Regions from separate parts of the Afipia sp. GAS231 genome, predicted to be linked through region 2. Evidence: predicted binding sites of a transcription regulator. Region 2 holds the regulator's gene; each other region holds the start of a gene.
The links. Region 2 encodes PhoB, which activates phosphate uptake and scavenging genes when phosphate is short. Its sites were predicted from a motif close to TGTCATNNANCTGTCAT; they were not measured.
Positions count from the first base shown of each region.

Region 1: the regulator PhoB is predicted to act here: its motif matches at 2,815-2,831, upstream of BLS26_RS12330 (Orn/Lys/Arg decarboxylase N-terminal domain-containing protein).
Region 3: the regulator PhoB is predicted to act here: its motif matches at 1,162-1,178, upstream of phnF (phosphonate metabolism transcriptional regulator PhnF).
Region 4: the regulator PhoB is predicted to act here: its motif matches at 3,291-3,307, upstream of BLS26_RS33390 (RNA degradosome polyphosphate kinase).

Region 1 covers NZ_LT629703.1:2,591,583-2,597,077, reverse strand. The annotation lists gene BLS26_RS12335 (GNAT family N-acetyltransferase) at 1-319, opposite strand, end outside; gene BLS26_RS12330 (Orn/Lys/Arg decarboxylase N-terminal domain-containing protein) at 413-2,770, opposite strand; gene BLS26_RS12325 (AsmA family protein) at 2,873-4,807, opposite strand; gene BLS26_RS12320 (CoA transferase subunit A) at 5,087-5,495, shown strand, end outside.
Region 2 covers NZ_LT629703.1:4,281,514-4,287,008, forward strand. The annotation lists gene pstS (phosphate ABC transporter substrate-binding protein PstS) at 1-403, shown strand, start outside; gene pstC (phosphate ABC transporter permease subunit PstC) at 625-1,626, shown strand; gene pstA (phosphate ABC transporter permease PstA) at 1,628-2,473, shown strand; gene pstB (phosphate ABC transporter ATP-binding protein PstB) at 2,470-3,297, shown strand; gene phoU (phosphate signaling complex protein PhoU) at 3,403-4,119, shown strand; gene phoB (phosphate regulon transcriptional regulator PhoB) at 4,149-4,853, shown strand; gene BLS26_RS20130 (GcrA family cell cycle regulator) at 5,130-5,495, opposite strand, start outside.
Region 3 covers NZ_LT629703.1:5,739,411-5,744,905, forward strand. The annotation lists gene phnE (phosphonate ABC transporter, permease protein PhnE) at 1-381, shown strand, start outside; gene phnF (phosphonate metabolism transcriptional regulator PhnF) at 385-1,113, opposite strand; gene phnG (phosphonate C-P lyase system protein PhnG) at 1,237-1,713, shown strand; gene phnH (phosphonate C-P lyase system protein PhnH) at 1,717-2,325, shown strand; gene BLS26_RS27245 (carbon-phosphorus lyase complex subunit PhnI) at 2,328-3,431, shown strand; gene BLS26_RS27250 (alpha-D-ribose 1-methylphosphonate 5-phosphate C-P-lyase PhnJ) at 3,428-4,312, shown strand; gene phnK (phosphonate C-P lyase system protein PhnK) at 4,305-5,105, shown strand; gene phnL (phosphonate C-P lyase system protein PhnL) at 5,115-5,495, shown strand, end outside.
Region 4 covers NZ_LT629703.1:7,120,029-7,125,523, forward strand. The annotation lists gene ppx (exopolyphosphatase) at 1-1,005, opposite strand, end outside; gene BLS26_RS33390 (RNA degradosome polyphosphate kinase) at 1,018-3,216, opposite strand; gene BLS26_RS33395 (chromosomal replication initiator DnaA) at 3,355-4,032, opposite strand; gene BLS26_RS33400 (CDP-alcohol phosphatidyltransferase family protein) at 4,106-4,648, opposite strand; gene purM (phosphoribosylformylglycinamidine cyclo-ligase) at 4,801-5,495, shown strand, end outside.

The DNA of each region.
Region 1 (5,495 bases), 1.7 Mb from region 2:
GCGCGTGATGAACATAGATCGAGTGCTTGACCGTGTAGCGATAGGCCGGTCGCTTGCGAAACAGCACCACATAGGCGTAACCGACCACCTCGCCGCCGCGCGTCGCCACCAGATGGGGGAAGCGGCGGCTGCGCAGGTTCTTGCGCCGGTCGCGCAGGTCGTCGGGCTGCGGCGTCTCGGCGTCGCTGACGCCTTCCTCGATGCCGTCACGGATATGGCGGCGGTAGATCGCCAGCATGGCCTCGACATCGGTGTCGCGCGACGGCCGCACCAGGATCGGCTGTTCGGGCTCGTTTGCCAACCTGGCTTCCGCTTCCATGCGAGCTCCGCTCTTTATTTTGACGCGTTTTCTTGACGCGAACCGGGTCCACCCCCGGATCAAGTCCGGGGGCATGCTTCGCGGGAAGACGCCCTATTCGCTGACCACGTAAGTATAAAGCCGGATGCGGCCATTGGCATCCACCTTGCGATAGACGCCCTGGATCTCGACGTCGAAGCCGGGAAACAGATTGAAGCAGGTCTCGAACATCCGGAGATAGTCGATCATCGGCTGGGCCCGCTCGGTGAGCCGCTCGCCGGGCACGATGGTGGCGATACCGGGCGGATAGACCACGAAAGGCGTGGTGGCGATGCGGCCGGCGATCTCATCGATCGGGAGATAATCGACATCGTTGCGCACCAGCGCGCGCGCCGCGGCGTGGGGCGAGATCGCGATTTCCGGCAGATGTTCGGACGCGAATTGTTTGGCCTGCAAGGCGCTGACATCGGCCTGTCGGAAGAAGCGATGCATCTCCGCGCAGAGGTCGCGCAGCCGCACCCCGGCATAGCGCGCCGGCCGGCGCCGCGCGAATTCGGGAATCGCTTCCTCGAGCAGGGCGTTGTCGTCGTGCAATTTCTTGAAGGCGACGAGGCCGCTGATCAGCGTGCCGGCCTTGCTGGCTTCGACGCCGGGCGTCAGCAAAAACAGCAGCGAGTTGAGGTCGTTCTTTTCCGGGACGATACGGTTTTCGCGCAGGAACTGCGCCACGACCGGGGCCGGGATGCCGTGCTCGGCGTAGCCGCCGGTGGCGCGGTCGAAGCCCGGCGTCAGCAAGGTCAGCTTGTTCGGATCGGTCATGACGAAACCGGCCGTCATGCCGGGAAAGCCGTGCCAGGTGACGTCAGGCCCCAACTGCCAATAGGAGGGATTGGTGGCGAGCTGGTCGGTGCTGACGCTCTCCCACGGCACGTTGTGCACGGCGCCTTCGCGCGAGACGTCGGGAATCTCGACGCGCTCGGGCACGAACGGCTCGAAAAACCAGCGCCGCTCCGGCCGCGGCTCCTTTTCCTCGAACTCGCGGCGGACGGCCCGGATCTTCTTGCGCAGTTCGATGCCGAGCCGGATGGTGTCGTCCCACAACACTTCGCCGGAACGTCCCTTCATCATCTGGGCGCCGACGTCGAGCGAGGCGAACAGCGGATAGAACGGCGAGGTGGAGGCGTGCTGCATGAAGCTCTCGTTGAAGCGCCGATGCTCGACCCGCCGCTTCTGGCCGCGGATATGGCGATCCTTCATGTGGATCTGCGACGCCTGCGAAAAGCTCGCCAGCTGCTTGTGGGTCGACTGGGTGGCGATGATGCCGGGCGAGTCCGGCCCCAATTCGGCGAGCCCCATGGCAAAGCGGCCGGCATAGAGCGGATGGAACTTCATGAAGCCGGCCCAGGCTTCGTCGAACAGGATGTAATCGCAGAGATGGCCGATGCGCTTGATGATCATCTCGGCCGAGTAGATGGTGCCGTCATAGGTGCATTGTTCGACCACGGCGACCCGGAACGGGCGCGGCCGGCGCCACGCTTCGGGATCCGTGACGAGCGGGTTGGTGCGGATGCGTTCGCGCAGGGCGTCTTCCTCAAACGCCTGCCAGTTCATCGGGCCGATCAGGCCCCAGGGATTGCGCACCGTCGGAACGTAGACCGGAACGCCGCCGCTGATCATCAACGCGCCGTGCAGCGCGGCCTTGTGGTTGTTGCGATCGAACAGCACGAGGTCGCCATCGGTCACCAGCGCCGACAGCGCGACCTTGTTGGAGGTCGAGGTGCCGTTGAGCACGAAATAGGTTTTTTCCGCGCCAAAAATCTGCGCGGCTTCCTTCTGGGCCTGTAGCGCCGGGCCTTCATGGGTCAGGAGGTCGCCGAGATCGAGCACTGAGTTGTCGATGTCGTCGCGGAACACCGCCTCGCCGAGGTGCTCCATGAACACCCGGCCGATCGGACTGCGGCTGTAGAACACGCCGCCATTGTGGCCCGGACAGGTCCATAGCTGGTTGCCTTCCTCGGCATAATCGACCAGCGCCCCGAAGAACGGCGTCTTCAGCGTCTCGGCATACTGCTTCAGGCGGCTGACGAGATTCTTGGCGATGAAGGGCGGGGTTTCCTCGGACAGGAACACATAGCCGTCGATGAAGTCGAGCACCTCGACCGGCACGTCCTCGAACCGCTTGCGGCGGATCAGAAGGATGATCGGGAAGTCGAGGCCGCGGCGGCGCATCAGGTTGATCAGCGCCGCGGTCTTGCCTTCCAGGCCTTTCTTGCCCCAATCGACCACCATGCAGCCGATGGCGGCGTCGGTCTGGACCGCGATCTCGGCGTCTTCGAGCTTGCGCGCCTTCACGACCTCGAAGCCGGAGCGCTCGATCTCATCGACGATCTGATTGAGGCGGACGCCTTCGAGATCGTCGGCGTCGAACGTCGGCATTGCGAACAGGAAGGTAAAGCGTCGAAAGTAGTCCATGCATGCACCAAATGTTTTTCAGTGCATCTCTGTCGCTGCGTTACATGACAATTGGGTGACGGGGCCCGCTGGCAGACATTCTGGCGGGAAAACCTTTTGCTCTCAGTTGGTCTTGCCGCTATCCGCAGCGGCCGGTGCCGCAGCCGGCGCGGCCGGCCTTGCGCCACCGCCGGTAAACCGTTCGATCACCGATTTCACGGCGTCGCGGGCCTTGCTGTCCTTGATCGAGTCGAGCAACTGCGCCGCACCCGGCGAGCGCCGGATCAGGCTTTCCGGATCGGGAAATACCAGCGGATCGTCCCACGGGCCCTGCACCACGAACGGCAGGTCGAAGCCGGGCGGGCCATTTGGCGCCGAGGTCAGGCTGGCAACGCCCTTGAGGTCGTATTCGCGCGTCGGCACCGAGGCGGTGCCGGTCAGGGTCAGGCGCGTGGCCGCACTTTCGAGGCGGATGTCTTCGGCGACGGCGACACCGTCGTTGAACTTCACCGAAACGGTGAGATTGTCATAGGGCGTCGAGCCCGAGCGGAAATTGCCGCCGCCGGACAGCGGCCGGCGTTCCAGGCGTTTCAGCAGCTGTTCGACATTGAAGCCTGCGATGGCGCCGTCATGGCCGGTCAGCGTCGCGCTGCCGTCGATCGAGGAGGCGAGGCCGAACGGGCTCGCGCCCGATGCCACCAACGAGACATTGAGGTTGCCGCGGCCGGACAGTTTGTTGATGCCGAACAGTTCGCTGGCGCAGGCCTGCAGGTCGACGTCGGTGAACTGGAACTGGGCCTTGACGTCGGCGATCGCGTCCGAGCGCGCGATGCCGAACGAGCCCTTGGCGATGCCGCCATAGACCTGCGCCTCGCCGACCGAGAGCGCCAGCGCGCCGCCGCGCAGGTTGGCGCCGAACGCGGTGCGGCCGAGCTTGGTCGGCCCGACCGTCACTTTGGCGGCCGACAGCCGCATATCGAGGTCGGTCGAGGACAGCGCGTTGAGGTCGAACAGTTGCCGATTCCAGTCGCGGGCGCCGCTGGCAAGCAGGCGGAAGGTGGAGATATAAGGCGTGAAATCGAGCGCGCCGGCGGCCAGCGTCGCCTGCAGCGTCTGGCGCCCGTTGTTGGCGACCGTCATGACGCCCTCGGCAACGTTGCCGTCGAGTTCGACGTTTACATTGGTGAGGGCGACCGAGGCGCCGACGACATTGGCGCGGGCCTTCAGCGCAAAACGGCCGAACCCGCCGCCGCCGGGCACCGACTGTCCCATCCAGCGCAGCGCATTGCGCAAGGAGAGGCTGTCGATGGTGACGGTGCCTTCCATCATCAAGCTGGTGCGATTGGCCACCATGCCGTCGAACGCAAGCTTCAGCGGCGCCGAGGCCAGCCGCGCCTTCAGGCCGGAGCGGTCGCCCGACAGCATCGCGACGAAGTCGGCGGCGCTGATCGAGCCGTCGACGCGCTCGCCGCGCCAGTCGAATTGCCCGGTCGCGGCAAAGGAGCGCGAGATCGACGGCCAGGCCAGCGACAGGTCGATATCGCCGAGCTGTTCGGAAACGTGGTTGGTGGCGTCCTCGTAGTTGAGCATGCCGTCCTGGATTCGGATCTCGGAGAACGACACCTGGTTCTCGGCGCCGGGCGTCATGGTGCGCGCAATGGTCTCGACAAACGGGGTCCAGTTGCTTTCGCCGTTGCCGTCCCTGACGACGCGGATCAGCGGCCGCAACATCATGACGTCGGCGATCTCGAAACGCCGCAGCAACAACGGCAGCAGCCGCAAATTCGCGGTCAGCACGTCGACCCGCAGCGCCGGGTCGGTGGTGCCGCCGCCCTTCAGCCCGACGTCGTGGAACGAAACATAGCTGCCGGGAAAGACCGACACGTCGATCGCGCCGTTGACGACGAGGTCGAGCCCGGTGACGGCGCGGATCTGCGCCTCGACCGCCTGGCGCAACGCGTCCCGGTTCAGGAACCACGACGTCCCGAGCAGGCCGATCATGGCGACGCCGAGCAACGCCGCAATCGGCATCGCGAGGCGCTTCATTCCTTGGGCCATCGTCAATGACATATCCGGGTCTGATTAAACCGAAGCGGGCTTGCGGTATCGAGGTCAGGGTTGATGAGGGCAGGTGGCGCATCCGTGAGTGCCCGTGCCAACCCACACAACTTGAAGGCTTTTCTTGACGCTTTCAAGGCCATCTTCAAGGCCATCCCGGTGCCCGGGGCAAGGCCTTGAGGCCAAAATCCCCCGTCATTGACGGCCTAAGAAGAATTCGCCTAATAATCCCGGGATCAACGCGGGCCTCAGGCCGCCCCTCCATCAGGTCATATTTCCATGAAAAAGGTTTACCCCGACGCCAAATCGGCACTCGACGGCGTCCTCAAGGACGGCATGACGATCATGTCGGGCGGTTTCGGCCTGTGCGGCATTGCCGAGACCCTATCGGACGCGATCCGCGATTCCGGGGTCAAGGGCCTGACGGTCATCTCCAACAACGCGGGCGTCGACGGCATTGGCCTCAGCCGGCTTTTGGAAACGCGGCAGATCAAGAAGATGATCTCGTCCTATGTCGGCGAGAACAAGCTGTTCGCACAGCAATACCTCGCCGGCGAACTGGAACTCGAATTCAATCCGCAGGGCACTTTGGCCGAGCGCATCCGCGCCGGCGGCGCCGGCATCCCGGCCTTCTACACCAAGACCGGGGTTGGCACGCTGATCGCCGAAGGCAAGGAAGTGAAGGAAT
Region 2 (5,495 bases):
CATCGGCCAGACCAAGAACGCGATCGGTTATGTCGAATACGCCTACGCCAAGCAGAACAAGCTGACCTACACCGCGCTGATCAACAAGGGCGGCAAGACCGTGCAGCCGACCATCGCAGCGTTCCAGGCGGCCGCTTCCAACGCCGACTGGGCCAAGGCGCCCGGCTACTACGTGATCCTGACCGACCAGCCCGGCGATGCCTCCTGGCCGATCACTGCCGCGACCTTCATCCTGATGCACAAGGATGCGACCGACAAGGCAGCGTCCCAGGAAGCCATCAAGTTCTTCAAGTGGTCGTTCGAAAAGGGCGGCAAGATGGCTGAAGAACTCGACTACATCCCGATGCCGGACTCGGTCGTCAAGCTGATCGAAAAGACCTGGTCGGCCGACATCAAGAGCTAAGGTCCGTTTCGATCTTGCGATAACGAACTCACACGACAACGGGAGCCTGCTCCCTCCGCCCAACCCGGCTTCACCCCGGGTTGGGTTTCCCTCCCGGCGGGGCAGGGCAATAACAACACCAAGAACACAGCCGTAAGAACCAAGAACAATTCGCGGCCAAACCGGCTGCAAAACCCGTGCATCGGATTCGGGTCGATGGGTTATAAGTACAGGGGATTGGCGTGGCAGACATGGCGGTTCAAGGCGACGTAATGGAAGCTGCTGCTGGACCTTACGATCGTGCCCGGGCCCTCAGCGCCTTCAAACTCGGCGATGTCGCTTTCTACTGGATCACCCGCGCCTGCGCGATTTCGGTGCTCCTCATTCTCGGTGGCATCATCATCTCCCTGATCGTGGGCGCCTGGCCCGCGATGAAGGAATACGGTTTCGCCTTCCTGTTCACCTCGCGCTGGGCGCCATCGGCCGATCCGCCGGTGCTCGGCGCGCTCGGACCGATCTACGGCACGCTGGTCACCTCGGTGATCGCGATGATGATCGCCATTCCCGTCGGCCTCGGCATCGCGGTGTTCCTGACCGAAATCTGTCCGCTCTGGCTGCGCCGCCCGATCGGCCTCGCCATCGAACTGCTCGCCGGCATTCCCTCGATCATCTACGGCATGTGGGGCTTCTTCGTGCTCGGCCCGTTCCTGGCCAACACGTTCCAGCCCTTCATGATCAGCATCTTCGACGGCGTTCCCGTGCTGGGCACGATCTTCGCGGGTCCCCCGTCCTATCTCTCGCTGTTCAACGCCGCGCTGATTCTGGCGATCATGGTGCTGCCGTTCATCACCTCGATCTCGGTCGACGTGTTCAAGACGGTGCCGCCGGTCCTCAAGGAAGCCGCCTATGGCGTCGGCTGCACCACCTGGGAAGTCGTCCGCAACGTCGTCATTCCCTACACGAGGGTCGGCGTCATCGGCGGTATCATGCTGGCGCTCGGCCGCGCGCTCGGCGAGACCATGGCGGTCACCTTCATCATCGGCAACTCGTTCAAGATCTCGTCCTCGATCTTCGCGCCGGGCACCACGATCTCGGCGGCGATCGCATCCGAATTCGCCGAGAGCGACGGGCTGCACCAGTCCGGCCTGATCCTGCTCGGGCTATTGCTGTTCGTGCTGACGTTCTTCGTGCTCTCGGCCGCGCGGCTGATGCTGATGCGGCTGGAAAAGAAGGCGGGGAACTGAGATGAACCCGATTTATTCCTCGCGCAAACGCTTCGACATCGTCGTCCGGGCGCTATGCGTCGGTGCCGCTCTGTTCGGCGTCACCTGGCTCGCACTGATCCTGTTCACGCTGTTCTACAACGGCCTCGCCGGCATTAATTTCGCGGTGTTCTACCAGGACACCCCGCCGCCCGGCTCGACCGAAGGCGGCCTGCGCAACGCCATCGTCGGCTCGATCATCATGACCGTGATCGGGGTCGGCATCGGCGCGCCGCTTGGCCTGTTTGCCGGGACCTATCTGGCCGAATACGGCAAGCACGACAAACTGACGTCGATCATCCGCTTCATCAACGACATCCTGCTCAGCGCGCCCTCGATCATCATCGGCCTGTTCGTCTATGGCGCCATCGTGGTTCCGATGGGCGGCTTCTCGGCCTTTGCCGGCTGTCTGGCGCTCGCCGTGATCGTCATCCCCGTGGTGGTGCGCACCACCGAGGACATGCTGGGGCTGGTGCCCAATCCGTTGCGTGAAGCCGCCTCCGCGCTCGGCCTGCCGCGTTCGCTGGTGATCCGCCGCATCGCCTACCGCGCGGCGCGCTCGGGCCTCATCACCGGCGTGCTGCTCGCCACCGCCCGCGTCGCCGGCGAAACCGCGCCGCTGCTGTTCACAGCACTGTCGAACCAGTTCTTCAGCCTCAACCTGACCAAGACGATGGCGAACCTGCCGGTGACCATCAACAACTTCGTGCAAAGCCCCTACGTCTACTGGAAACAGCTCGCCTGGAGCGGGGCTCTGCTCATCACCCTGACCGTTCTTGCCCTGAATATTGGCGCGCGCATCCTCGGCGCCGAGAGGACAGCAAAATGACCGACGTATCCGTATCATCGATGAGTGCTGCCGGCGGCCTTCCTCCCGCGGCATCGGCGCTGCCGGAAGCGCCCCCGAAGGTGACCGCGCGCGGCCTGAATTTTTACTATGGCGAACACCACGCGCTGAAGAACATCAACCTCACGCTCGGCACCAACCGCGTCACCGCCTTCATCGGCCCGTCCGGTTGCGGCAAGTCGACCTTGCTGCGGATCTTCAACCGGATGTACGATCTCTATCCGGGCCAGAAGGCCGTTGGCCAGCTGATGCTCGACCAGACCAACATTCTCGACCCCAAGCTCGATCTCAACCTGTTGCGGGCCCGCGTCGGTATGGTGTTCCAGAAGCCGACCCCGTTCCCGATGACGATTTACGAAAATATCGCCTTCGGCATCCGCCTCTATGAAAAGATCTCCAAATCCGAGATGGACGGCCGGGTCGAGAAGGCGCTGCGTGGCGGCGCGCTGTGGAACGAGGTCAAGGACAAGCTCAACGCATCCGGCCTCAGCCTGTCCGGCGGCCAGCAGCAGCGGCTCTGCATCGCCCGCACGGTCGCGGTGCGGCCCGAAGTGATCCTGTTCGACGAACCCTGCTCGGCGCTCGATCCGATCTCGACCGCCAAGGTCGAGGAACTGATCCAGGAACTGGCGGAGGACTACACCATCGCCATCGTTACCCATAATATGCAGCAGGCAGCGCGCGTCTCCGACAAGACCGCCTTCATGTATCTCGGGGAACTGATCGAATTCGACGACACCAACAGGATTTTCACCTCGCCGAGCGATCGACGAACCCAGGACTACATCACCGGCCGGTTCGGCTGAGCATGATCCGGAAAAGTGGGACCCGGTTTTCCGAAGAGATCGTGCTCAAAAGGGAAATTCAAATCATGCTCCGATCCGATCGGATCATGATTGAGGAGAGATCAAATGGCTTCTGAACATACCGCCAAGGCGTTTGACGGCGATCTGCAGGAACTCACCCGTCTCGTTGCCGAGATGGGCGGCCTTGCCGAACGCATGATCACCGAATCCGTCGATGCGCTGGTCCGCCGCGACATCGCGCTGGGCAACCGCGTCGTCACCTCCGACCTCGAGATCGACCGCCTGCAGCACATCATCGAGGAACGCGCGGTGCTGACCATCGCGCGGCGCCAGCCGATGGCGATCGACTTGCGCGAGATCGTCGGCGCGATGCGCGTCGCCACCGATCTGGAGCGGATCGGCGACCTCGCCAAGAACATGGGCAAGCGGGTCGCGGCGCTGGAGAACGATTTCCAGCCCTTGAAGCTGATCCGCGGCCTCGAGCACATGACCGATCTGGTGCAGTCGCAGGTCAAGTCGGTGCTGGACGCCTATGCCGCGCACGACCTGCCGGCGGCGATGGCGGTGTGGAAGGGCGACGAGGAAGTCGACGCCATCTGCACCTCGCTGTTCCGCGAACTCCTGACCTACATGATGGAAGATCCGCGCAACATCTCGTTCTGCATTCATTTGATGTTCTGCGCCAAGAATATCGAGCGGATCGGCGACCACGCCACTAACATTGCCGAAACCGTGTTCTACATGATCGAGGGTCAGCAGATTCTCGACAAGCGCCCGAAGGGCGACATGACGACGTTCGCCACGACAGTACCCGGTAACTGACGCGTCAGAACGATAGGGAAGCCAAATCGATGAACGCACGCATTCTGGTGGTTGAAGACGAGGAAGCGCTGACCACGCTGCTGCGCTACAACCTTGATGCCGAAGGCTACGAAGTCGAGACCGTCGGCCGCGGCGATGATGCCGATACGCGGCTGAAGGAGCGGGTGCCCGACCTGATCGTGCTCGACTGGATGCTGCCGGGCCTGTCCGGCATCGAACTGTGCCGGCGCCTGCGGGCGCGGCCGGAGACCAAGCAACTGCCGATCATCATGCTGACCGCGCGCGGCGAGGAAAGCGAGCGCGTCCGGGGCCTGGCCACCGGCGCCGACGACTACATCGTCAAGCCGTTCTCGGTGCCGGAATTGCTGGCGCGGGTAAAAGGCCTGTTGCGGCGCGCCAGCCCCGAGCGGCTCGCCACCGTGCTGACCTACGGCGATATCGAGCTCGACCGCGAGAAACGCCGCGTCGCCCGCTCCGGCCGCCAGATCGATCTCGGCCCGACCGAGTATCGCCTGCTCGAGTTCTTCCTCGAGCATCCTGGCCGCGTGTTCTCGCGCGAGCAGTTGCTGGACAGCGTCTGGGGCCGCGACATCTATATCGACGAGCGCACCGTCGACGTTCACATCGGCCGCCTGCGCAAGCTGCTCAACCCCGGCCGCGAGCAGGACCCGATCCGCACCGTGCGCGGCGCCGGCTACGCGCTGGATGATCGCTTCGCGAAGGCGGAGCCGTAGGGCTCTTGTAGGGGCAGGCGGAGCAACAAACTCCGCCGTCGTCCCGGCCTTGAGCCGGGACCCATAACCACAAAATGTAATTGTTAGAAAAGAGCTGAAGCTCCAGCTCGGCATAACCGCGATCCATCGGCGGTTATGGGTCCCGGCCCCCGTGCGCAATTGCGCACTAGGCCGGGACGACGAAGCTTCGTCATTGCGAGGAGCGTAGCGACGAAGCAATCCATCCGTCAGCGAAGCAAGTCTGGATTGCTTCGCTCCGCTCGCAATGACGGAGAATTACCTTGTCGGCTTCGGCGCCGGGCGACGGCGATCGGAGGCCGGCTGGTAGGCGACGCGCGAGTGGTGCGCGCAGTAGGGCAGGCCGGCGAGCGCCTTGCCGCCGCAGAAGAAGAAGTCCGCGGTCGAGGGATCTCCGACCGGCCAGTGGCAGGTCGCCTCGTTCAATTCCAGGAGCGTCAGCCGCTGGCTCATCGGCACGACATTGTCGAAGGCGATCGGATCCGGCTCCATCTCGACTTCGAACGCATGCGCAAGCGCGGTGTTGCCGCGCGACACCGGACGCGCCACCCGCATCATGTGCTGGGCGGGGCGGGCCTTGCGCTGGCGCGGTGCTGCCGAAGAGGGGCTCTTGGCGCGGCCGGA
Region 3 (5,495 bases), 1.5 Mb from region 2:
GCAATCGCGGTGTCGGATTTCGGCGCGTTCGGCAAATTGTTTTCCGAAGCCATCGAGGCCGCCGACAAGAAGCAGGTCGAGGGCATCCGGGCCTCCGGCGGCAACGCGCTGCACGAGATACGCTTCGGCCTGATGCCGCAGGTGCTGCCCGTGATCGCGGGGCAGGTGCTGTATTTCATCGAATCGAACACCCGCTCGGCCACCATCATCGGCATCGTCGGCGCCGGCGGCATCGGCCTGCAGCTCGCCGAGCAGATCCGCGTGCTGGAATGGCAGAAGGTCTCGTTCCTGATCCTGATGATCCTGGTCGCGGTCGCCGCAATCGACTGGATTTCCACCAAATTGCGCTTCGCCATCATCGGCCAGCGCGCGGTGACGTAGCCCTCAACTATTCTCCACCAAAAACTCGACACGCTCGGCGGCGAAGCGCGAGCGCTTTGTCACCAGCGGCCTTCCTTCGGTGTCGACGTCGGTGCTGTCGACCACGAGGATCGGGCGTCCGAGCGTGAGGTCCAATCGTGCGGCATCGGTGGCCTCGACGATCCCGGCGGTGATCCTGGTCGACGACCGCCGGTAGTCGCGAACGCCGTAATGCGCCAGCAGCTTGGTCATCGAGCGCAGGTTGGCGAAGACTTTTCCGGCGTCGGGGAAACGTTCGGCGGAAAGCCAGGTGGTGCTGACGCAGATCGGCGTGCGGTCGGCGGACCTGATCGATTCGATCCGGATCAGCGGTGCGCCGGTCTTCAAACCCAGTTCCCGCGCGAGTTCCCGCGTCGCGACGTCGTCGGAGGCGTCGATCAACTGGCCGCGCGGCTCCTGGCCGCCGGCGCCGACGATCTCGGAGAACCGCGTCCGTGAGCGCAGCGGATAAGCGAGGCGTCGGACCTCGACATAAGTGCCGCTGCCACGTTCGGCCCGCACCAGCCCGCGTTCCGCCAGCGTTGCCAGCGCGCGGCGCACGGTGTGGCGGTTGACCCGGTAGGTTTCGGCGATCTCCATCTCGCCCGGCAGCTTTTCGCCGGCGGCAAAGCGGCCGTCGGCGATGCCGCGCTCGATGCCGTCGGCAACTTGCCGCCACAGCGCCACGCCCGAAGCCGTGTCCTGCATGCTCATGTTGCGGTCAGTGGCGCGAAGTGTTCCATCGGGAAAAAATTACCTTGTCGTCACGAAACAGTCATGGCATTCCATTATCGAGTTGTCTAGTATCATAGACAACTTAAGTCCGGCAAGGCCGACATGATGGCAAGCGACGAAAATCAGAAGCACGAAAGCGCAGGGCAGGCGCGCCGCAAGGCCGCCATGGCGGTGCTGGCGCACATTGACGCGGCCGAGATCCTGGATCGTCTCGGCGCCATCGCATCGCCGGTGCACGAGAATTTACGCGAGCCCGAGAACGGCCTCGTGATGGTGCGCGGCCGCGTCGGCGGCGACGGCGCGGCGTTCAACCTCGGCGAAGCCACGGTGTCGCGCGCGGCGGTGCGGCTTTCGACCGGCGAAGTCGGCTTCGGCTACACGCTCGGCCGCGACCGGCACAAGGCGCAGATGGTCGCGCTGTGCGATGCCATGGTGCAGTCGGCTGAATTCGCTGAAATCGTGGAAACCAAAGTGATTGCGCCGCTGCGCGCGGCGATGATCGCAGTGCGGAACCAGAAGGCCGCCGAGGCCGCGGCGACGCGGGTCGATTTCTACACGCTGGTGCGCGGGGAAGGCTGAGACATGACAACGGTTGCAGAACTGCCCGCAGGATTTGCCGACAAGGTGTTGTCGGCGCAATCGACCTTCCGCTCAGTCATGGATGCGATGGCGCGCCCCGGCAGCGTCCAGCGTATCGCCGCTACCGCCGGTACACCAGACGCGATGATGCGCGGCTCTGCGGCCATCGCGCTGACCCTGTTCGACCACGACACGCCGATTTGGCTGGATTCGGCGATGTCGGAAACTCCTGATGTTTCCAAATGGCTCAAGTTCCATACCAGCGCGCCTGTCATTGCGGATTCGTCGATCGCGAGCTTCGCGCTGATCGGCGATCCCGCAAACCTGCCGCCGCTCGATCGCTTCGCGTTCGGCAGCAATGAATATCCGGACCGCGCGACGACGCTGATTCTGCAGGTCGAAAGCCTGGCGCACGGTACTGTTTTCGAATTGCGCGGTCCCGGCATCGACGGCACCGCAACCCTGCGAGCCGGGATCGAGCCGCACGACCTGTTCGAACGGCTCGCGGTCAATTCCGCGCTGTTTCCTCGCGGCATCGACGTCGTGCTGGTTCATGACGACGCCATTGTCGCGATACCGCGCACGACGCGGCTTGTTGCGAAGGGAGACTGACGATGTATGTAGCCGTCAAGGGCGGCGAGCGCGCCATCGAAAACGCCCATCGCCTGCTGGCGCATGAGCGGCGTGGCGACCGCGACGTTCCCGAACTGTCATTGGACCAGATCTCGGGGCAGCTTTCGCTCGGTGTCGATCGCGTCATGACCGAAGGCTCGCTGTACGACCGCGAACTGGCCGCGCTGGCCATGAAACAGGCGCGCGGCGACATGATCGAGGCGATCTTTCTGGTGCGTGCCTTCCGCGCCACCCTGCCGCGCTTCGGCGCCACCGAGCCGGTCGATACCGGCGCGATGCAAGTGCGTCGCCGGATTTCCTCGACCTTCAAGGACATCCCGGGCGGGCAAATTCTCGGCCCCACCTTCGATTACACCCATCGCCTGCTGGATCCGCAACTCGCCGAAGGATTTACGCCGGAAGAACCGGCCACCGGCGAAGCATCGACCGCGGCGACACCACGCGTGACCGACATTCTCGGCCGCGACGGCCTGATCGAGACATCGCCCGAGGCAGGCGCCGACAAACCCGTCGGCGACCTGACGCGGGAGCCGCTGAATTTTCCGGCCGACCGCGATCTGCGCCTGCAAAATCTCGCGCGTGCCGACGAGGGGTTTCTGCTGGCGCTGGGCTATTCGACGCAGCGTGGCTACGGCCGCAACCATCCGTTCGCGGGCGAAATTCGTTTCGGCGAGGTCGAGGTCGAGTTCATGGCCGAGGACGTAGGCTTCGCGGTGCCACTCGGCTCGATTGCGATGACCGAATGCCAGATGGTCAACCAGTTCAAGGGTTCGGCCACCGAAGCGCCGTGTTTCACGCGCGGCTACGGACTTGCGTTTGGGCAGAGCGAACGCAAGACCATGTCAATGGCGCTGGTAGACCGCGCCTTGCGTGCCCGCGAACTCGGTGAGGAAGTAATCGCCCCCGCACAAGACGACGAGTTCGTGATGTCGCACTCCGACAACGTCCAGGCGACCGGCTTCGTCGAACATCTCAAGCTGCCGCATTACGTCGACTTCCAGTCCGAACTCGGCCTGTTGCGCAAACTGCGCAAGGAATTTTCCGAGGCGAATGAAGCGCCGCCGATGCAGGAGGCCGCGGAATGAACGCGCCGGCTTACAATTTCGCCTATCTCGACGAGCAGACCAAGCGGATGATCCGCCGCGCGATCCTGAAAGCGATCGCGATCCCCGGCTATCAGGTGCCGTTCGCCAGCCGCGAAATGCCGATGCCCTATGGCTGGGGCACCGGCGGCGTGCAGGTGACGGCGGCGATCCTCGGACCAGATGACGTGCTGAAGGTGATCGACCAGGGCTCCGACGACACCACCAACGCGATCTCGATCCGAAAGTTCTTCGGCAAGACCGCCGGCGTCGCCACCACCACCGCGACATCTGATGCCACCGTGATCCAGACCCGGCACCGGATTCCCGAGGCGCCGCTGCATGGCGGCCAGGTGCTGGTCTATCAGGTGCCGATTCCCGAGCCACTGCGCTTCCTGGAGCCGCGCGAGACCGAGACCCGGCGCATGCATGCGCTCGCTGAATACGGTCTGATGCACGTCAAGCTGTACGAGGACATCGCGCGCTTCGGCCATATCGCGACCTCCTACGCCTATCCGGTGAAGGTGAACGCGCGCTATGTGATGGATCCGTCGCCGACGCCGAAATTCGACAATCCGAAGATGGACAATTGCCCGGCGCTGCAATTGTTTGGCGCCGGCCGCGAGAAACGCATCTATGCGATCCCGCCGCACACTCATGTGGTGTCGCTCGACTTCGAGGATCATCCGTTCACGCGCTACCGGTTCGACGCCCCCTGCGCGCTGTGCGGCGCCGGCGATTCCTATCTCGACGAGATCGTCACCGACGACAAAGGTAGCCGGATGTTCGTCTGCTCCGATACGGATTACTGTGAGTCGCGCCAGTTGGCTGGCCATCGCGGCAGCGAGAGCGCGGCCCCGCACAAGGAGAGGGCACATGGCTGAGCCCAAAACCCTCGCGCAGGATGACCAGCCGCTGCTGGTCGCTGATAACCTCGGCAAGAACTATGGCCGGCTGACCGCCTGCCGCGACGTATCCTTTGCGCTCTATCCGGGCGAGGTGCTGGCCATCGTCGGCGAGTCCGGCTCGGGCAAGTCGACGCTGCTGCAACTGCTGTCGGCGCAGCTCGCGCCGAGCGCCGGGCATGTCTCCTACCGGATGCGCGACGGCGTGCTGCGCGATCTCGCCGGTCTCGGCGAAGCCGAACGGCGCTTTTTGTTTCGTACCGACTGGGGCTATGTACATCAGGACCCCGCGCTGGGCCTGCGGATGGCGGTGTCGGCCGGCGCCAATGTCGGCGAACGGTTGATGGCTGTGGGTTGGAATCACTACGGCCGCATCCGCGATACTGCGTCATCCTGGCTGGAGCGGGTCGAGATCGATACCGATCGCATCGACGACGCGCCGAAAACCTATTCGGGGGGCATGCGGCAGCGGCTGCAGATCGCGCGCAACCTCGTCACCGAGCCGCGGTTGGTGTTCATGGATGAGCCGACCGGCGGGCTCGATGTTTCCGTACAGGCGCGCCTGCTCGACCTGATGCGCAACCTCGTCAGCGAACTCGGGCTTGCCGCCATCGTCGTCACCCACGATCTCGCCGTGGCGCGGCTGCTGTCGCATCGCGTGATGGTGATGAAGGGCGGGCGCGTCATCGAGACCGGGCTGACCGATCAGGTGCTGGACGATCCCCGCGAGCCCTACACCCAGTTGCTCGTTTCCTCGATTTTGCCGGCGTGAGCTGAAACAATGACCGCGATGATCGACATCACCAACGCCAAAAAGAGTTTCACGATGCACCTGCAGGGCGGCATCGAATTGCCCGTGGTGCACGGCGTCTCGTTCCGTGTCGAGCCGGGCGAATGTGTGGTACTGTCGGGGCCGTCAGGCGCCGGGAAATCCTCGATCCTGAAGATGATCTTCGGCAATTACCGCTGCGACGGCGGCAAGATCGGAATCCGTCACCAGGGCTCGGTGATCGATCTCGCCACCGCCGAGCCGCGGCAGGTGCTGAGCGTGCGGCGCTCGACCATCGGTTATGTCAGCCAGTTTCTGCGGGCGGTGCCCCGTGTGGCGACGATCGACGTGGTGGCCGAGCCGCTGATTGCGAACGGAACGGCGCGCGCCGAA
Region 4 (5,495 bases), 2.8 Mb from region 2:
GCCGACCAGTTCCTCGGCATGGCGCGCGGACCGCGACAACAATCCGTTCAGGGTCTGCGCGGCGCAGATGAATCCGTCCTTGTCGCGCTCCTGCTGCGGCAGCATCTCGTAGAGCAGGCCCTCGCGTACGCCGAAGGTCGAGAACACGATCGTCTTCGGCTTGGCGACGCGGATGATGTATTCCAGCACCAGCGCCGCATAGGTCAAAAGCGGCCGTCTGGCGTCGGCGATGATTTCGATGTTGGCCAGCATGTTGGCCGCCGCGAGCCGGCGCAGGCGCCGCGCGAAATCCAGCGCTTCCGCTGCGGAAATCGAATAGCCGTGCATCACCCGCAGCGGATAGCCGCTCTGGAGGATGTGGATACGCGCCAGCGCGCGCCAGGTGCCGCCGACCGCATAGAAGGTGCGTCCGCGACCGGCTTTGAGCTGCGCCACGTCGGTGAGCTCAGTCCTGACGATGCGCTCGGCGCGCTTGAGTGATTTGTCGGCGAGATCCTGCAGCGCGAGGCTTCCGAGCGGCAAGGTCACGCCGCTGCGGACGCGGTTGCCGCGGACGTCGATCAGCTCCAGCGAGCCGCCGCCGAGGTCGCCGACGATGCCGTCGGGATTGTGAATGCCGGAGATGACGCCGAGCGCGGACAGCTTGGCTTCGCGCGGGCCGGACAGAATCTCGATCTTCGCGCCGCAGATCCGTTCGGCCTTGGCGATGAAGTCGGCACCGTTCTCGGCGTCGCGGCAAGCCGCGGTGGCGATCGCGTAGACGCGGCCGACCTGCTGTATCCGGCACAGCGCCCGAAATCGCCGCAGCGCCGTCAGCGCCTTGGCGACGGCGTCTGCCGCCAGCAGGCCGGTGCTCTGGACCTCGCGGCCGAGCCCGCACAGCGCCTTCTCGTTGAAGATCGTGACAAGGCTGCGCGCCATCCGCTCATAGACAACGAGACGAACCGAGTTCGAACCGATGTCGATGACAGCGACGCTGGAGGTGCGTTTGCGCGGCCGCTTCACAGCCGCGCTCCGTTATGTCGATTGCTGACGCTCGTTCCGACGGGTGAGGCGGCGCGGCGAAGATTCCTTGAGAGACTTTCCACGGCCTGACAGACTCGGATTGGTCATGAAGTAATTGTGCAGATTGAACGGCTCTTCGCCTTTCGCGGCCTTCATACGCGTTGAAGACCCATCGGGCAACAATTGCCAGCTCTGCTCGGTATCCTTCAGGTTAGCGACCATGATCTGTTCGAGAACCTGCTGATGCACCGTGGGATTTTGCAGCGGACAGAGGATTTCGACGCGGCGGTCGAGGTTGCGCGGCATCATGTCGGCCGACGAGATATACACAGCCGCTTTGGTGCTCGGCAGGCCCTGACCCATACCAAAGCAGTAGATTCGGCCGTGTTCGAGAAAGCGGCCGATGATCGATTTGACCCGGATGTTGTCGGACAGTCCGGCAATGCCCGGCCGCAGGCAGCAGATGCCGCGCACCACCAGTTCGATCGACACGCCACCCTGCGAGGCCTCGTACAGCGCGTCGATGACATCGGGGTCGACCAGCGAGTTCATCTTCATCCAGATCGCGGCGGGCTTGCCGTGCTTGGCGTGATTGGTCTCGCCCTTGATGTGCTCGATGATCCGCTTGCGCAGCGTCAGCGGCGACACCGCCATCTTCTCGATGTCGCTCGGTTCGGCGTAGCCGGTGATGTAGTTGAACACCCGCGCCGCATCGCGGCCGATCGTGGGGTCTGAGGTGAAGTAGGACAGATCGGTATAGATGCGCGCCGTCACCGGGTGATAGTTGCCGGTGCCGGTGTGGACATAGGTGGCGAGATTGCCGCCCTCGCGGCGCACCACCATCGACAGCTTGGCGTGGGTCTTCAGTTCGATGAAGCCGTACACCACCTGCACGCCGGCGCGTTCGAGGTCGCGCGCCCAGCGGATATTGGCTTCCTCGTCGAAGCGGGCCTTGAGCTCGATCAGCGCGGTCACCGACTTGCCGGCCTCGGCGGCCTCCGCCAGCGCGCGCACGATCGGCGAATTGTTGGACGTGCGGTACAGCGTCTGCTTGATGGCGACGACATCGGGGTCGCGCGCGGCCTGCTGCAGGAACTGGACGACGACGTCGAAGGATTCGTAGGGGTGATGGACGATCAGGTCCTTCTGCCGGATTGCTGCAAAGATGTCGCCGCCATGATCGCGGACGCGTTCGGGGTGGCGCGGCACGTAGGGCACGAATTCGAGATCCGGGCGGTCGATGCGGGTCAATTGCGACAGCTCGTTCATCGCCAGCACGCCGTCGACCAGGAAGATCTCGTCGTCGGCGGTGGACAGCGCGCGCTGCACGAAGGCGCGCAGCTCTTCCGGCATCTTGGCCTCGATCTCGAGCCGGATCACCGATCCGCGGCGGCGGCGCTTCAGCGCGGTCTCGAACAGGCGGACCAGATCCTCGGCCTCTTCCTCGATTTCCAGTTCGGAATCGCGGATGACACGGAACGCGCCCTGGCCCTTGACGGTGTAGCCGGGGAACAGGCGGCCGATGAACAGGCCGGTAGCCTGTTCCAGCGTGATCAGCCGCACCGCGCCGTCCTTGCCCGCGGGCATGCGGATGAAGCGATCGATCTTGCCGGGCATGCGGATCAGCGCGTTCATCGGCTTGCCGTCAGAGACCCGCGCCAGATGCAGCGCAATGGTGAAGCCGAGGCTCGGGATGAACGGGAAGGGGTGCGCCGGATCGATCGCCAGCGGCGTCAGCAGCGGGAAGATGTTGCGGAGAAAGTGATCCTCGATCCAGCTCCGTTCCGTCTTGGTGACGTCGTGGCCGTCAACGAGCACGATGCCATGCTCGGACAGTGTGGGGCGCAGGTTGCTCCAGATCGCCTGCTGATCGGAGGCGAGTTCGGAAACGGTCTTGTTGATGGCGACGAGCTGTTCGGACGGCGTGAGCCCGTCGGGGCTGCGTTCGGCGATGCCTTCGCGGACCTGCGCCTTGATGCCGGCGACGCGAACCATGAAGAACTCATCAAGGTTATTGGCGGAAATCGACAGGAACCGGACCCGCTCCAGCACGGGGTGGCCTGGATTGACGGCTTCCTCGAGCACCCGGCGGTTGAAATGCAGCCAGGACAGTTCGCGGTTAATGAATCGCTCGGGGCTGGTCGCGATCGCAGGAGGAGCCTCGGCGCTGGCCTCTTTTTCTTTTATTTCAATAACTTGTGCCGATTCCATGAAGCTTCGATCCATCTCAGCCGAGGGCGCAAAAGGCTTTAGCGCGGGGTCAGCGCGAACCATGTGATACGCGAATGACGTTTCAATGACATTGATGTTCCGCCAGCTTCCGCCGTCAAGGCGGTAGCCGCCGCCGGATCAGGCATTGCGCAATAATTCGGCAGCCAGCGCCCGGGTTACCGGCCGGCCCAGCCGCAGCGCTTCGGTATCCAGGAGGTCGATGGCCTGGCGGACCGCGGCATAGGACCGCTCCAGCCGCGTGGTCAGATAGCTCACGACGGTCTCGTCGATGCTCATCTGGCGGTCGGCGCAGAACTTGACGATCAGGCCGCGAAACAGGAGATCGTCGGGCGGCAGCAGCGACACCATCGGAATCGCGCGCAGCCGGGAGCGGAGATCGCGCAGTTCGACCTCAAACGCAATGGGCGGAAGGCGCGCGGTGATCAGCACCGAAACCTCGTCCTCGCGCGCGAGATTCAACAGATGGAACATCGCGCGTTCGTCGAAATCCTGTGGCCGCAAATCTTCCACCACCAGCGCGCCGGTGGCGAGCGCACCGGGAACAGCGGCGGCGTTGAGCGCATGCGCCGAGGTCGAGCGTGCGCCGGCCTCTTCGGCCCAGATCGCGGCGAGATGGCTTTTGCCGGAACCTTCAGGTCCGACCAGCAGCATGACGCGGTTCGGCCAGTCCGGCCAGCTGTCGATCAGCGCGAGGCCCGCCTCATTGGCCGGCCCTTCCAGAAAATTGTCGCGGGTCAGGCTCTCTGCATGCGGCAAAGCAAAAGCAAGCTGACGGGGTTGAACGCGAACTGCCACGCAAGTCTCCGGGAAGCCTACCTATAGCGTTTTTCGAACGAAGTGGGCACTGGTTCGCGTTAAGAAAGCGCGTCTATCTCGCTTCGATCGTGCTCATGTGCCGTACCCACTCGACGAGATAGAGCGAGACCGAAACCAAAGTAAAGACCGTCACGAAGCCCATCAGGATCCAGTCGTACGGCGCCGGCTTGAAGTTGAAGCCGAGCGAGGCCAGCACCAATGCTGCGAACGCTACCTGTGCCACCGTGTTGAGCTTCGACACCATCGAGGGCTTCATCGGCACCGGCTTGTCGAACAGCCACGACACGATCACGGCGGTGACGATCATGATGTCGCGCGACACCACCAGGATCACGATCCAGCGCGGCACCGCGCCCCAGATTCCGAGCGCGACAAAGATCGATACGAGGAGCGCCTTGTCGGCCAGGGGATCGAGCAGGGCGCCGAGCTCGCTCGCCATGTTGAACCGCTTGGCGAGGAAGCCGTCGACGGCATCGCTGACGCCGGCGATGACAAAGATCGCGAACGCAATTTCCATCTGACTGGAGACGATCGCCCAGACGATGATTGGCACCAGGATGATACGTCCCAGCGTGATGATATTCGGAATACTCAACTCGGTCGCTTCCCGGCTCCCGGACTGTCCGGTCCGGCCCTTGGCGGGGCCGTCCGGCTGTTATCTACATAGTATATGCGGGCAGGGCTTGCGAGCCATTGCAGGAACGCGGAATTCCTCGTAACCAGCCGTCATCTTACTGGAATTTGGGCATGAACGACCGCAAAAATGGCCTCACTTACGCGGATTCGGGCGTCGATATCGATGCCGGCAACCGCCTGGTCGATCTGATCAAGCCGATGGTGCGCGCCACCGCGCGTGCCGGCGCGGACGCCGAAATCGGCGGCTTTGGCGGGCTGTTCGACCTCAAGGCCGCCGGCTTCAAGGACCCGATCCTGGTGGCCGCGACCGATGGCGTGGGCACCAAGGTCAAGATCGCCATCGAGACCGGCCTGCATGGCGGCATCGGCGTCGACCTGGTCGCGATGTCGGTCAACGACCTGGTGGTGCAGGGCGCCGAGCCGCTGTTCTTCCTCGACTATTTTGCCTGCGGCAAGCTCGATCCGGAAGCGACGGCGTCGATCGTGGCTGGCATTGCCGAAGGCTGTCGCGAATCCGGCTGCGCCCTGATCGGCGGCGAGACCGCGGAAATGCCCGGGCTCTACAAGGACGGCGATTACGATCTCGGCGGCTTTGCGGTCGGCGCCGCCGAACGCGGCACGCTGTTGCCGGCATCGGATATCGCCGCGGGCGATGCGGTGATTGGCCTCGCCTCGTCGGGCATTCATTCCAACGGCTTCTCGCTGGTACGCAAGATCGTGGAAATCTCCGGTCTCGGCTTCGATGCGCCGGCGCCGTTCTCGCCGGTCATGACGCTGGGTGGCGCGCTGCTGGCGCCGACCCGCCT